2 regions of the Paenibacillus sp. ALE2 genome follow, and region 1 is predicted to be linked to the other one. Evidence: riboswitches for the same ligand, from Rfam matches in the RefSeq annotation. Region 1 holds a riboswitch; the other holds the start of a gene.
What was found. A riboswitch is a leader RNA that binds a small molecule or an ion and turns the genes downstream of it on or off. The one in region 1 is predicted to bind cyclic di-GMP.

Region 1 (8,097 bases):
GTTGAAGGAAACCTCGCGGGATAAGCTCATTTTGGGAATTTCAATGGGTAGCGAAAAAGACAGCACCGTTAACGCCAAGATCGGTTTAGCCAAACGTTATGACCTCAAAGGAATCGCTATCTGGCGTCTGGGCATCATCGGAGAAACAGCTTGGGCACAGATGAACGAAGCCATCGAGTTTAAATAAGATTATATTTTATAAAGATATCCCGTCCTTATTCCGCCCGCTAATGTTTCTCATGCGTCTGCTATGAAATCATTGGTGGGCTTTTTTCATGTCTATTTTAGCAAAATGCTTGCCTGACTTGGAAGTTGTCGCCACAGTCTCGCAACCCTGTTCTCCGTAGAAGATACCCCAGTCTCTCATAAAATCCAGCAACGGTCTTAACGTATCTCCCAACGGGGTAAGCGAGTACTCCACACGCGGTGGGTTCTCGTTATAAATTTCACGGTGCACAATGCCATCACGCTCCAATTCGCGCAACTGCAAGGTTAGCATCCGCTGTGTAATATTAGGGAGGGTCCGTCGAATTTCATTATAGCGCCGTGGTCCTGTGGTCAAATGATACAAGATGACCCCCTTCCATTTGCCGCCTATAATCCCAACAGTTGTCGCGACAGGACACCCAAAATTAACGCTAACTGTATGTTCCATCTCCTGTGCCATGTATTCCCCTTCTTTCTACAGGTTGTAGACTAATAGCCCCAGACCTACAAGGTACAAATATGTGCGTACTTGTTCCCGCAAAAAACTTTCTATATGATGACTATATATTCGATATCAACTCTCATTATAGTAGCAGAAAACCGATAGAGCACCAACTAAACCCAAATCTAAAGGAGTACATTTCATGTCCAATACATCAGCTAAAAAACAGGAAATTCTGGATGCCTTTCTATTCAGACATGCCACGAAAGAATTCGACCCTAATCGCATCATACCGGAGGAGGATTTTCAATTCATTCTCGAAACTGGACGACTTTCCCCAAGCTCCGTAGGATTTGAACCTTGGCAGTTTGTAGTCGTACAAAATCAGGCATTGAGAGAAAAACTGGCTGCGGTTTCCAGTGGTGGTCAAAAGCAGATCCCAGCGGCCAGCCATGTCGTTTTGATTTTGGCACGTAAGGATGTCCGTTATGATTCACCTTACGTGGAGTACATGTATAAAGAGGTGAAGGGTATGTCTGACGAAGACTTCGCCTCCCTACCAGGCCGCTATAAGATTTTCCAAGGTGAAAACCAACGCCTGCTGGAAAACGAACGCACGTTATTCGACTGGGCCTCCAAGCAAACTTATATTGCCTTAGGTAATATGATGACAGCGGCAGCTCAGATCGGCATTGATTCCTGCCCGATTGAAGGCTTTAACTATGATCAGGTGCATGCCATTTTGGAGGAAGAAGGCCTGCTGGAGGACGGGCTGCTGGATATTTCAGTCATCGCTGCCTTCGGTTATCGTGCTCATGAACCCAAGCGGGAAAAATCCAGGCAACCACTGGAGAAGGTCACACACTGGGTTCTGTAGCCTGCGACTCATACCCTTCCAAACCTTGGACATTAAAGCATCTAAAAAGCGGGCTTACGGCGCTTCATCTGAATGATGAACACACCGTAGCCCGCTTTTTTAGATCACTTCAATCTCTATTAAAATTCCTTTGGAAGCCAGGTTATCCAGGCACTCCTTCATATATTCGTCATCATGCTCCACATATGCGTCCACGCCTGCCAGTTCCTCGCCTAGCTCCGCTTCCCAAGGTTCACACTGCTTACCACGATACAATGGCTGTTCCCATAGTGGATCAACATTGTATCCTCTGCTTTTCATTTCGTCCATAATGAGCTTATGATAGCGTACCAGCAGCATGGGGTGATAGTCGAACACATAATTCACTGTGGCGTGTGGCTTTCCCCACCCGTTCCCCCGCAGGGCACAACACTCACGATGTTGTCCCAACAGTTGGGGACGGGGCAGCTTGCCAATCAATTGTTCATGCCAAAGCCTCATGCTTCCACAACCTTATCTGTAGCTTTTTCTGTATTATTGGATTAGCATACGGATACCTGTCAGTACAATACCGATCAGGAAGCCTGTTACTGCGCCGTTAATACGTATCCACTGCAAATCCTGTCCCAGTTTGTCCTCCATCAGTGCAATCAGGGATTTGTTATCCATTTTGTCTACATTTTCGCGCACCAGGTTACCAATCCGGCTATGATTGGCTTCCACGAGACTAGTAATTCCTTCCACGATTCGTGCATTAATTTTATCGAGCAATTCGGTATTCCCTCTTAAATCAGCCAGCATCCGATCCAGTAACGGTAAAATGTAGGTCGGCACATAGTCTTCGTCTTCCATATAGTTCAATAAGCGGGTACGAAGCTCTTCCATTTTACCGAGCACGGACGCTTCGCCTTCCCAAGCTTCAATCAGGCTATCCTTCCAGCCGTTCAGCCCTTCCTGAACCGTCTCCTTCGTTGCCAATCGGGTCACCTGTGTTCTCAGACCGTCGATCACTGCCAGACGGCGCGGATGCTCTTCCCTTTGCAGCTCTGCTACCTGATCCAGCAGGAAATGACGAATCATTTCACCCATGCGCTCTTCGTTCAGATAGCCGAGGAAGGCGTTCAAGGCAAATTGCATCAGCCCGCTCACCTGCAAACCACTGACAGCCTGCATCCCTAAGGTGCCAAGTGTATAGCCTGTTTCCGGTCGCAAAAGCCAGGATTCCGCCTGCTCCAGCGTGTAATCCAGTGCGCGAATATCATAGCCCTTCTCACTGGATTGGCGGGCAAGCGCCTCCAGTAGTGGTCCGGCATCGATGTCCGTCACCTGTCGCTTGATCTCAGCCACGATAATCGGAGCCAATTCCGCGAGCGGGAGCGACTGGACGAGCCGCTTGGCGAGCACATCTATCGATGCTGCTGCTTCTGGTGTACGCAATCCTTTTTCCACACCGCCCAGCATCAGCTCCGCCAAACGAATGTCCGCGATTTTAGAAGCAATGCTGTCTTTGTTCAGCAAGTTATTTTCCACCGTATTCACCAATGCATTCGTGAGCTTGTCCCTATTTTTGGGGAGAAGCGCCGTATGTGGTATCGGGATGCCTAGCGGATGACGGAACAATGCTGTGACAGCGAACCAGTCTGCCAGTCCCCCTACAAGTCCTGCCTCAAAGGCTCCGGCTAACAATCGAACCCAGCCATATTGCTGGAAGGGCACGGTGGCTGCAAAGCCTGCCCCTAGAATAACGAGCGACCAAGCCGCTGCGGTTTTCGTATTTTTGGGTTTTTCCATTCTGTAATCCTCCAAACTGACTATCGATAAGTTAAGCTACTATACATGTATTACCCATCATATCATTGCCTGTGTAATTTCCAAAGTTGAGAGCACTTATAATTCAACACATAAGGACATTTTTTGCGTAATTTTTTATGCATATATCTCTCTTTTTTACATTCATGTTCGTGAACCAAATCACAACACTGGGTCCAAAATCTCATTTTCAATAATAAGCCTTACGAACCATTTTATCAGAACCAAGTCCTAAATTTCTTAAACCGAAAGGAGAAGTGAATGGAAAAGTTGAATGGGCATGTAAGATATTTTTTTCAACACTATCCTATATTTGACCCCAGAAAGGATTTGAATCCATGATGACCTCAGAATTCTTTCAACAATATTCGACCTTTTATACGGATGACCAAGTTGAATATCCATAAGAAGCGAGGCTTCAATAAAACTAACACACTTAATTTGATATATAGACATATTTAATGTTATAAAGTGCAAATTTTGATATTAGACATATTTAATGTGATAAAATAAACTTTTATTAAATAGTAAATCATGTTTAATCAGCCATTATATATTGGTAAAACAAACCAAGATAAGCTAGATAAAATTGCTTTTTTGTAAAGGAATTGAATATGACAACAGACCAAAAAAACATCGAGGGCCTCTGGAACGGCGAACCTGTCGTAATTGTGCGCACCCCCTCCGCTTTTGCCAAGCAATCCCTTTTATATATTCAGGAATTAGGATATTTCCAAAAAACCTCTGATTTTACAATAGAAAGGAAAGAACTCACCTCCTTTTTGCTTGTTTTTACGCTGTCTGGTAAGGGAGAGTTACTGTACCAGGACAAGAAATATATTTTAAAGCCTCATGATTTGTTTTTTGTTAATTGCGAGGAATATGTACAATACAGCACCTCCGGTGATGAAGCCTGGAAGTTTATCAGCTTATACCTGTACGGCAACCTGATCGAGCATTTTTACGAACAATTTGCCAAGCATAATAAACCGGTAATATCCGTGCACAATCCGTCTATTATATTGGACAAGCTGCATGCTCTAATCTGCGGACAGTCTGATCGGAGCCTTTCCGGCGAGCTGCTAACGTCCAGACTCATTGGTGAGATACTGACGTACATTTTGCAGCATCCTTATGATCAGCGGCATGTAAATGCTGGAACGCTCAGCGAAGTACGTCGGGTGCAGCAGTACTTGGACCAGTCCTATTGTGAACGAATTACGCTAGACTCACTGGCAGACATGTTCAACCTAAACAAATTTAATCTTGCTAAAAATTTCAAAAAACAGATTGGATTTTCTCCAATTGATTATCTCATTAATGTCCGGATCACAGCCGCTCAGGGATGGCTTAAAACCAGTGACATATCCATTGTGGATATCGCAAGGTACGTTGGGATTCCCAATACAAGCCATTTTATCAACCTATTCAAGGAACATGTAGGGGAAACACCTCATTCCTTCCGTAAAAAATGGGGAAACCGCTCCAAACTGTAAATAGGAGGTCTCATGTACTCCGTTTGATAGACGATAGACGAACAAGCTATTCAAGCTAATGGCAAAGCTGTCGAAAGACAGTGACGCAAAACTATAGGGCCTTCCTACTCGGATGGCAGCCAGTTACCAGGTGAACGAGCTTTTTATTATGCCTTTTTACATAGCTCCATCACAAAATTGCTATACCTCTCTCGAAGAAAAAACCTTGATCACTATGATCAAGGTTTTTTTCTGTTGGGGTAGTCATGTCAACCTAGCATGCTGAATATACTAATTTCGAACTAGGAGGAGGGAAGGAAAACAATATAACACAACATAACCGCCGGAGCTTGCCATATTACGATGAATAGGAGAATCACTTGGAGCATGGGAACCAAAATAAATGTCATGATTATTGCCTTATTGCTCATTGTCCAAAGCTTTTTCAGCACCACACTGGCTTACGCAGATCCTCCTGCCCCTGAACTGCCGCACAGTGCTGTATCCGATCCTACAACCGTTACGGATGCTGTATATGCGGTCCCAAACCCTGAACCCCCTAAGGAGGTTCCGCCAAACACTGTCCCTTCCGTGCAAGGAGCAGCTCATTCAAAGTCTCAAAAGGAAGCAGCTCCCCAGAGTATACTAACGAAGTTGAGTCTAACGGACGAAGCCGGACGTGTCATTGATGCGGTATATAATCCAGGTAGTACGTTCGACATTGGATCAGCCATCCAACTTGGCTATGAATGGGAGCTTCCTGACGATACTTATAAAGCAGGGGATACCTTCACCTTTCACTTACCAGAACAGTTTGTCATCTACACTGATATCTCATCTCCGCTAGTGACTACAGACGGGACCGTGGGGTTCTTTACAGTAGATCGTCAGGGTAAGGTCATCATGACCTTTAACCAATATGTAGAGAACCATTCCCATGTCAGCGGCAAACTGCAAATTAAAACCGAATTCACAAAAGAAACGGTGAAAGGCAGCACAGAAGTCATCATTGCGATTCCAATTAAAGGCGGGGTTCAAACGGTCATCGTAAATGTGAAACCCCAGTCAGGGCCAACCTTAAGCAAGCAAGGAAAAATAAATGGCACCCACCAGATCGACTGGGCCATTGATGTGAACAAACAGCTAAACACCGTTAAACACGCCCTCATTACCGATCCAACTCCTTCAGGACTGGAACTCGTGAGAGGCTCTATCCGACTCTATCATCTGCAAGTCAATATCGATGGCACGACCGTTGTCAAAGACCTAGTGAATGCGAGTAAATACGCCATTGAATCGGATCAAGCCGGGACCGGATTTGCAATTCGTTTTCAAGATGCTAGCATTAGCACTGCCTATCAGATCCAATACTCCACCCGCATTACTGGCAACGAAACTCGCTTTTCCAACACAGCGACGCTTTCAGGGGATGCGATAGATAACGTTGCTGCCACCGCTACAGTTCAGGTGGAGCGTGGTGAATTTTTGTCCAAAAAAGTTGAAAAGTATGATCATGCCACACAAACACTCTCGTGGGCCATAAGATATAACTTTGGCGAGACAAAAATCCCCGAAGCCAAAGCCCTTTTAATTGATCATTTCAACAAAACTCAAAAATTGCTGCCCGGTTCTTTGAAAGTATTTAAGGGAAATACACTGGAGGAGCTTCCATCGTGGGCGTACACCGTCATCCCGGTTGACTATCCCGACCGTAACGGCTTCAAACTTCAATTCAACTTCGACGTAGATTCAGCCTATACCATCCGATATCAGACCCAGGCTAGAGGCCGCGTCTATGAAGATGAAAAAATTACAAACATCATCACCACAGATGGAACCCAGAAGATCATATCGACGGAAATCACAAGCGGAGTTATGACTAAAATGTATGACACGCCCAATTACAACACGAAAGTCATACCTTGGGTGATCACCATTAATACAGACTCATACACCATGAAAAATATTGTCATTAAGGATGTGTTCCCTAATGGGGGCCTCGCCTTGTTGCCCGACACCCTGAAAATTCAAAGTGTTGACGGTACAACGGAACTACTCGCACCCATGGATTATGAGCTAGTTCCACGATCAGCGGACTATAAACAAGGGTTTACACTTATTTTTCATAAAACGATTCAGAAAGCTTATACGATCAAATATTCAACTCTCTACAACAATGATTGGAAAACAGATACGACGAAGCCCGAATTTCGCAACAAATCCTTTATAGATTATCAATATGAAAATGGTGAAACATCATCGCATGAGGTGGAATGCCCGATCTGGCCGGACTTTATGACACAACGGAACGGGGCCAAGCAAGGAAGCTATGATGCGAGCTCCAAACTCATTACCTGGGATATTAAAGCCAACTATAATCGCAAGATCCTGAATCATGCGGAAGTGAGAGATGTCTTATTGCAAGGTCAGAGGTTACTGCCTGGCTCCGTAAAAGTATACGATATGACCTTGCTGGGATGGTGGGATGGCGTACAAAAAGGGGCTGAAATCCCGGCAGATCAATATACAATTATTCCTCCCACTAAACAAAATAGTAATGAATTGCGTATCCAGTTCAAGAAGCCGATACAGACTCCGTACTGGATTACCTTTCAAACTTCATTGGAAGGAGAATTGATTGAAAAGGAAATTCATAATCGCGCTCTTCTACTGGATGGACAAAAAACCGTCTCCGATTGGACAGCCCAAGTTACGGTACCTCATGGCGGGGAATATGTGTCTAAGGCCGGCGCACAAAATGGAAATAAGATCGACTGGAGCATTCGTATCAATGAAGGACAATCACATGTGTCCAACGCTAAAATAGTCGATCAGCCTAGCAACAACCAAATCTTAATTGAAGATTCCTTTCATTTATACTCTGCAATCATGGCTGCCAATGGAAATACCACCAAGGGCACCGAATTAATCAAAAACCGAGATTACTGGCTTCACATCAAGACAGACACTCAGGGCCAGCAAACTTTTGAGCTTACTTTTGCCAAGGATATTTCCACTGCTTTTATTCTTGAATATCAATCGTTCATTCATGCTGAGGATAAAGCTAAGGTGAGCAACAAGGTTGCTTTTGCAGGAGATCGTTTGACGACAGAACTGCGGGAAACCAGTCAGGAAATCATCGTACGAACATCTTCCGGCTCCGGTTCTGGTGGGGGCGTAACCGAAACCCTTGAGCTGACCAAGGTAGATCAGGATGCTCCCGACAGAGTACTGCCTGGCGCCCGGTTTGCACTCTATGATAAGGGACAAAAAAGAGCACCGCTTATACAAACGACCAATGCGGAAGG
Region 2 (8,097 bases), 940 kb from region 1:
ATTGAACGCAATGCTCTATGGAACTGCGGGGTTTTTGCATTCAAATTAAGCTATTTGCTGGATATCCTGGCATCCAAGGGCCTGCCGCTGAATTATGAAGAAATGCAAAAGCAATATGCGTCTCTGGAGAAAATCAGCTTTGACTACGAAGTAGTCGAGAAGGAAAAAGACATTGTGGTGCTTCCGTACGATGGTTTTTGGAAGGATTTGGGCACCTGGAATACGCTCACAGAAGAAATGTCTAATCAGCAAGTGGGCAGAGGTGTAGTAACGGAGGATTGTGTTAATACAAGCCTTATTAATGAGCTGGACATTCCGGTAGCGATCATTGGAACGAATGATCTGATTGTAGCCGCTAGCCCAGATGGTATTCTTGTGACCAATAAGGCAGAAAGCCCACGCATCAAGGAAGTGCTCAAGGCTCATGATCAGCGTCCAATGTATGAAGAACGCCGTTGGGGGCAGTATCGAGTTGTAGACTATGTAAAGTATGACGAGGGTAATGAGGTACTGACCAAACGAATCCGCGTACACAAAGGTAAAAATATCAGCTACCAGCTTCACTTTAAACGAAGCGAAATCTGGACCATTATTAGCGGCGAAGCGGAAATTATTTTGAATGAGAAGCTGCACAAAGTGAAGGCCGGTGACGTAGTCCGTATCCCTGAAGGAACCAAGCATAGCATTTTGGCTGTAACCGATGTGGATTTTATAGAGGTGCAGACTGGCTCTGAGTTGGTTGAAGAGGATATTGTACGCTTTTGCATGGATTGGAATGAAATTGCCCGTCATCAATTTATCTCATAATCGTTTTCGTAAAAACGAAATAAAGAAGATTTGATGAAAATTTATAGCCCAAACTGTCGAAATTGGGCGAAAACCTGTAAATTCATGAACATGACCTATTAAATTTTGGTAAAAAAAAGTCGATACTTAGGTTAAGAAGGAATCCAAACTCCTTCCAACGATAAACGCAGCCCTGTCGAAAGGCAGGTACGCAAAGCTAAAGGGCCTTCCCGTAAGGATGGCAGCCTGGCTACCGAAAGGAAGAGCAAAAGTGAGATTCAATTTTATTCCTCTGTATCGACTGATACGTCATGTACTCCCCGTAGTTATAATTTTTTCTTTGTTTCCCGTCGGATTTGGTGATTCTCTGTCTGTGGTGAATGCCGCTTCATTACAACCTGTTAATTCGGACGCTTGTACTCAGGCCCGTGAATTATACAATTATTTACTCAGCATCTCTGGAAAGAAAACAGTCACTGGTCAGCATGATTATTTGGAAAGTCCAGATGAATTAAGCAACAAGGTCCAAAAAATCAGCCAGGCGTATGTGGGTCTGCACGGCTATGAGATGGGAGCCATCTCTGGTCAATCTGACGCTACAGAAGCAGCACAACGTAAAAATGTCGTCGATAGCGCTATTCGTTGGAGCAGAGCAGGTGGCATTGTGACGATGACTTTTCATGAAGCGCTGCCGGGTAGACCGCTGACTTGGGCCAATGTGCAGGCCAAAGTAAGTCAGGCGGAGTTCAATAAATATGTCACGCCAGGCACTGCGCAGTATAACCTCCTCATTGCCGATCTGGATAAGGTCGCTGTATCGTTAAAGCAGCTTCGTGATGCAGGGGTTCCGGTATTGTGGAGACCTTACCACGAAATGAATGGTGACTGGTTCTGGTGGGGAAACAAAAACAATTTCAATCAGCTATGGAATATCATGTACGACCGTTTTGTTAACACGCATCAATTGAACAATCTGCTGTGGGTGTGGAGTCCCAATGCTCCCAATTCCTACACTGTCCCGTATACCCCAAAATATCCGGGGGATGACAAAGTGGATATTTTGGCAGTAGACATCTACAACAATGATTTTAAGCAAAGTCACTATGAAGGACTGCTCGAGTTGGCACGGAATAAGCCGATTGCCATTGGCGAGCACGGTGAGATACCTAGTTCTGAGGTGTTGCAGGCTCAGCCAAAATGGGTGTATTCCATGACTTGGGGCAAGATGCTGACCGAGAATAACACAACCACTCAAATACAGGATTATATGAACGATGCGAAGAGTTTGACACGGGATGATGTGAAAAATGGGCTGGAGGCCATCCAACAACCTGGAACAGATGTACCGACCTTACCGGATGAGGGACAAAGTGAGCCTCTCCCAGCTCCACCAGTAGTGATTGCTCCTCCAGCTCCGACTCCTCCTTCCGTTCCTGATGAAGTATATGTGAACGGGCTGCGGGGCGAATATTTCAACAATATGAATGTGAGCGGCAGTCCTGTTTTGATCCGTACAGACAGCAAGCTGGACTACAACTGGCGCGCCATTGCTGCTGATCCAAAGGTAAATGCCGACCAGTTCTCGGTTCGCTGGACGGGTAAAATCAAGCCACAATACTGCGAGACCTATACGTTCACAACCATATCCGATGATGGTATTCGTGTATGGGTAGACGGCAAGTTAGTGATCGATAGTTGGTTCAAACAAAGCTGGACAGAGCGAAAAGGCAGTATTGCTTTGGAAGCAGGTAAAATGGTAGATCTAAAAGTAGAATACTATGATGAAAAAGGCGATGCGATGGCACGTCTGATGTGGGAAAGTCAGCATGAAGCGAAAGCGGTGGTTCCCGGAAACGCTTTGTTTCTTCCTTGATAGATACTCTTTCCCGGTCAAAAATTTTGAGGAGAGAGGGTGTATCATATGATGAAAAAATGGTTGACCCATAGGTATACGGTCGTATTATCCGGATTACTAGGGGTCGCAGTTCTAGCCATGATCGCTTGGTTTATATACACGCCTTCAAAAAGTGTAGAATTGCAGACAGATAAGGTAGCGGCGGCCAGTCCAGTATGGAAGCTGGGTCAGAGGGATGACTCCTCAGCGGAATTTAAAGGAGTGGTCGGTAGGGATAATATCGATATTTCTGCAGCATCAGCTTCTTCCGAATCATCTGCTAAAGCAGCATTTTCGGCGTTGTCGGAGGCAGAGAGTACAACAGTTCCGGTATTGCTCAGCAGTGGAGATATTCCTCCCGGTTTGAATGCATCCACGAATCCAGAACTAACACTTCAATATAAGCTGAATCAGGTTCCTCCCAATGGTATGATATTCCGTGTTCGGATCTTGGATGCGGGCAAAGCTGTGCCGCAGATGGCTGTCTTCTCAAATCATCAGCTGTCCGGAATCATTCAGATTGCCGGGGTATCCGGTACTGGGAGTACCTATAATTTCAAAAACAACTACGAGCTGTATATCCCCAAAGAACAATTGCAAAGCGGTGTTAACGTACTCAAGCTAAAGACAGCGCGCTGCCTATACTGCTCCTCTGCGGAAGATAAAAATGTGTGGTGGACTTGGGATGACTTGAGCTTGGAGACGTTAGCTTCCCCTGCGGTCGAACCGGTACATGGGAAATATATACTGACTGGTACGAATGTGAATAATAAAGAATTTTATTATGATCAGGGTGCAGTTAAGCATCTACCATACGTTCTCAAATGGCTGGGAATTGCCTATAGCGGCAACGTCATGAGGGTAACCTGTGCCAGTAATGTAGGTAAGGCATGCACAGACGTGGATGATTACTATCAAACGTTAAAGCAGTATAATATGCAATCGTCTGCATTGTATCTATACACAGGTGATATTAAGCTGCAAAAAGATGGTACTCTGCCAGAGACGGCCAAGCAAAAGTTGCGTGATTATGTAAAAAAATACGGTTCATACCTTCAATATTATGAAGTAGATAACGAACCTGGATTGTTTAATCGCTCCAAGGCGGTAGACCTGGCTGTGGCTAAATGGTTGAATACGGAAGGCAAGCAATTGGCACCGCATCTCAAAACCGTAGCGCCGGGCTGGGCCTACTGGCCGACATACTCTACCAAGGCGTGCAAAAATCAAACCGGAGGCACGCAAAAATGCGGTGATCCGGATGGATGGGAACGAGACCCAGCGCAGCGTAAACAGCTGGAGGAAGTCACCGACCTAACCAACGGACACGCCTACGGTGAATCGTATAATGAAGAGGGCGGGGGCAGCTTCGTTCAGAATTTAAAAACCTTCGGTGGTTCGAGCAACGGACTGGCGAAAAAGATGCTAAACACGGAGTTCGGTACTAACGATACGCATCGAGACAATCCTGATTACGGGGCTAGTCAGCCACAAGCAGCTGCATTCGATCGGATTATGCGATCGCAAATCGGGTTTGCCGATATGTTTATCCAGCACGCTGCTTTTTATAAGGATTACACACTATTTAAAACGGGTTTTGATCTGCAAAGTCACAATCCGGCTAACACGGAAATTTATCCGTTTGGGCAAGGACAGGACACTCGCGTTAAGATTATGAGACGCTTGAGTCTAGCCTATGCCACGCATGGTAAACCGCTGACTTATACAATGTTGAATCCAGAGGAGACCAAGGACAAGATGGTCTATGTTCGCGCGGTGGATACGTCCAAACTTAAACCGCTGGCAGGTAGCGGCGCTACCTCGAACAAATTGCTGGTGAACCTAGTGAATTTCGAATCCACTACGCAGACCGTTCGTGTACGGGTGACGATGCCGAAAGCTGGCTTGTACACGGGGGAACGTTTTGGGGCGGGTTCCACCTACAGCCAGGCGCAGCGTTCCATATCAGGGCTGAAGGCCTCTCCTGCCCTTGATTTTGAAGAAAAGCTGGGCCCTGGCGAATCGGTACAATATATTTTGGAATTAAAAAGTACAGATCAAACTACGGCCTCTGCCCCAACAGAGGTAAAAGCAGCCTCTATTCAGGATGGGGTGGTAAAGATTAATTGGCTTCAAGCAGAAGGCATATCTTCCTATGATGTGCTGCGTGCTGACCGGACAGACGGTGCCTATCAGGTGATTGCCTCGCAAGTAGAAGGAAGCACGTATACGGACCGCACTGTAAAAGCTGGAAGTCATTACGTCTACAAAGTCCGAGCGACCGGAGGTACTCAGGTTTCTCAGGCAGCCGAGGTCGCTTAGTTACACCGGAATGCATGTAGGACCTTACCTAATGAATATCTAACACCATTCCGAAAGAAAGCAAAAAAGAACCTATCAGGAGAAAATAGGACCTGACAGGTTCTTTTTTATTTGTAAATCGTTCTGAATTGCCAATACTTTACGTATAATGGAGAAAAAAATAAGAAAATCCTTTAATATTCTCGTCATAAGACGACAACATTGCAGGTATGTATTCATATATAATAGTTTTGTTCATGACTATACATACATGGTTTGTAGGGAATCTCTTTCTTTCCGGCGACCAAGACTAATAAAGTGAGGTTAGTGCTGAATGAACAAGGAAACAGAATTAGGGGGGAATGGCCCTCTTCTTCGAGACAACGCACGGAAAGCAGGCAAAGCAGCCATCCACTTGGACATCCGGAACATTTTGCTCCAATGTGGTATCACGACACCAGAATGGCTGGAGGGCGACGCTGATAGAACTAAGTGCCAGAAGGACAAGCGCGTGTAATTTTCAGTTGCTGGTCCTACTTAAGCCAAACATCAAGCAGCGGCGCTTTCTTTATTCCATCATTCGTTCCATTCGAACAAACGCGATAAAACGTTTGGCTTCTTCCTCAGACAAGGTGCGTCCGTCAATCGTCAGGTTAAAACGTTGCAGGATATCCTCGTCTGACAGTTCAAGCTGATCCACAAATTCCCTCACATCTGAATCCAATATTGCTGTCGGGTGGCTCGTACGTCCCACCAAATAATCGATGGTTACCTCGAAAATATCAGCGAGCTTGGTCAGGGTCTCAAAGTCTGGCTTGCGTCTATTTTTTTCATAGTGAGAAAGAGCCGCCCGCGTAATTCCGAGGGATTGCGCTAATTCCTCTTGTTTTAATCCCTTATGTTCTCGTAATTCAGCGATGCGGGTTCCATAATTCATCTGTTTTTCCTCCTGAAGGCAAGGTTAAGAAAGGTAAGAAAAGCAATTTTGCGCTTGACAAGATACAATTTGTATCATAAATTAATTATGTAAGTTACATAACGTATCATTATTTCATAGTTTTCACTTATATCTTCATTTATATACCCTTAAGAGGCCAACGATGATTGAGCATTGTGTGCTTATTCGCTGGCTAGACCTTCTATGCGCTATTATACAACATTTTACTATAGATTAGAGGGTCATGCATCGTTCTTTTCCCCGTCATGCAGAGGATCAGTACAAGCGTTATTCATCGAAAACAAGTCAAGCAGGGAGGACTGGTCTTGTGCAGTTGAAAGAGTACATCCGTTTGATCCGCAAAAGAATGTGGTTGATTGGTAGCATTGTACTGCTGGTGTGTACTGTAGTAGGCATAAAAAATGTATATTTTACCCCGCAGGTTTATGAAGCTACCGCCAAGCTCATTATTAATCAGACGCCACGACCGGACCGTGCAGGTGTCGTCGATTACAGTGTGGTGCAAACCAATATAGCTCTAACGAACTCCTATAAGCAAATTATGATCTCCTCGGCGATTATGGATCAGGTGGTCGCCAGCTTCCCCGATCTTAAGGTTACTCCGTCAGCTTTGGCGCAAAAATTAAGAGTAAACACCGCAGGTGATTCACAGGTCATGGATGTTACAGTCCGCGACTTATCGTATACGAAGGCTGTGAAAACCGTCAATGCGGTAGCCAAAGTATTCAAACGGCAAATCCCCTCTATCATGAAAATGGACAATGTCACCATCCTAAGCGAAGCCAGTCTGAATGACCCAGCAGTTCCCGTGAACAATAATCCCGCCATACAAATTTTTATTGCTTTTACCATTTCTTTATTACTGGGCATAGGCTTGGCGTTTTTGCTGGAGGTATTGGATGATACATTTAAAAATGAGGAGGATATTGAAAAAGAACTCGGTCTGCCTACCCTATCCCTGATTACAAAAATGAAAAAAGAAGATAGACGCTCTGACAGCTCTACTACAACTCCTAAACAGGTAGGTGAGGGACAATATGCCGCGATTAATCAATAATCAGCTCGTTACATCCTTGCATGCTCAGTCTTCCGTGTCGGAGGAGTACCGCATGCTTCGCACTAACATCCAGTTTTCTTCTATAGACGAGCCGATTGAGGTGATGATGGTGGCGTCCGCTCAGGCGGGTGAAGGCAGAACAGTCACGATTAGCAATTTGGCTGTAACCTATGCGCAAGAGGGAAAAAAGGTGCTGGTTATGGATATGGATCTGCGTCGGTCCTCCTTGCATCATATGTTTGGTTTGCGCAATCATACAGGGCTGACACGGGTACTTGCCAATCAACAGACATGGCAGGATGTGGTTCAGGAAACCGGAATTGATCATCTGCATGCAATCACAGCTGGACCGAATCCACCCAATCCGTCCGAGATGCTCAGTTCCCGTAGAATGAAGGCTCTACTAGTTGAGCTAAAAGAACATTATGACGTGATTCTGATGGATACGCCACCCCTGCTGCCTTTTCCAGATGGCCTCATTGTAAGTGCCATGTGTGATGGTGTCATTTTGGTAGTACAGGCAGGGAAGGTCAAAAAGGATGTCGTTAAGAAGGCGAAGGCAAATTTAGAAAGAGTTAAGGCGCGCATTCTGGGTGTAGTGCTCAATAACGTGAAGCGCCGCGCCGAGCGTGGTATGGAGGAACGCAATCTGACATGAATAAATCGGGGAAAATAAAAGTATATAAAATTCTTTTAACAATGAATAAATAATATTTATCAATGAGGAGTGAGGTGATGAGACGTGTCTTCTTCCCGCTCGAACGAGGCCAAAGTGCTGGGCGCGTCAGTAGATGTATATTCGGTCGCTCATGGGCTTGAACGACGACAAGGATGGAGCGTATATCCGTTCGTGAAGCGAAGTATGGACATTATCCTGTCTTTTATTGGAATCATCGTACTGTGCCCGGTATTTCTGCTCGTCATTTTGTTGATCAAGCTGGGACCCCAAAGGAAGTGCATTATTTTATCAAATACGTATCGGTAAACATGAGCGACCGTTTCGCATGATCAAATTTCGTTCCATGGTGTCTGATGCCGAAGCCAGATTGTCTGCATTGCTGGTGGAAAATGAAATTGAGGGTGCGATGTTCAAAATGCGGG

Region 2: another riboswitch for cyclic di-GMP. It lies ahead of ACXHJ1_RS00755 (glycosyl hydrolase); the one in region 1 lies ahead of ACXHJ1_RS04590 (collagen binding domain-containing protein).

What each region holds. Positions count from the first base shown of each region.
Region 1 covers NZ_CM134213.1:1,081,795-1,089,891, forward strand. Annotated here, with positions in the region: gene ACXHJ1_RS04560 (stalk domain-containing protein) at 1-187, shown strand, start outside; gene ACXHJ1_RS04565 (winged helix-turn-helix transcriptional regulator) at 257-667, opposite strand; gene ACXHJ1_RS04570 (NAD(P)H-dependent oxidoreductase) at 852-1,526, shown strand; gene ACXHJ1_RS04575 (TIGR02328 family protein) at 1,626-2,006, opposite strand; gene ACXHJ1_RS04580 (DUF445 domain-containing protein) at 2,040-3,296, opposite strand; gene ACXHJ1_RS04585 (AraC family transcriptional regulator) at 3,929-4,810, shown strand; cyclic di-GMP riboswitch class I at 4,861-4,941, shown strand; gene ACXHJ1_RS04590 (collagen binding domain-containing protein) at 5,177-8,097, shown strand, end outside.
Region 2 covers NZ_CM134213.1:145,990-154,086, reverse strand. Annotated here, with positions in the region: gene ACXHJ1_RS00760 (sugar phosphate nucleotidyltransferase) at 1-807, shown strand, start outside; cyclic di-GMP riboswitch class I at 963-1,044, shown strand; gene ACXHJ1_RS00755 (glycosyl hydrolase) at 1,058-2,659, shown strand; gene ACXHJ1_RS00750 (hypothetical protein) at 2,708-5,002, shown strand; gene ACXHJ1_RS00745 (helix-turn-helix domain-containing protein) at 5,550-5,918, opposite strand; gene ACXHJ1_RS00740 (YveK family protein) at 6,247-6,996, shown strand; gene ACXHJ1_RS00735 (CpsD/CapB family tyrosine-protein kinase) at 6,977-7,654, shown strand; partial or broken gene ACXHJ1_RS00730 (sugar transferase) at 7,739-8,097, shown strand, end outside.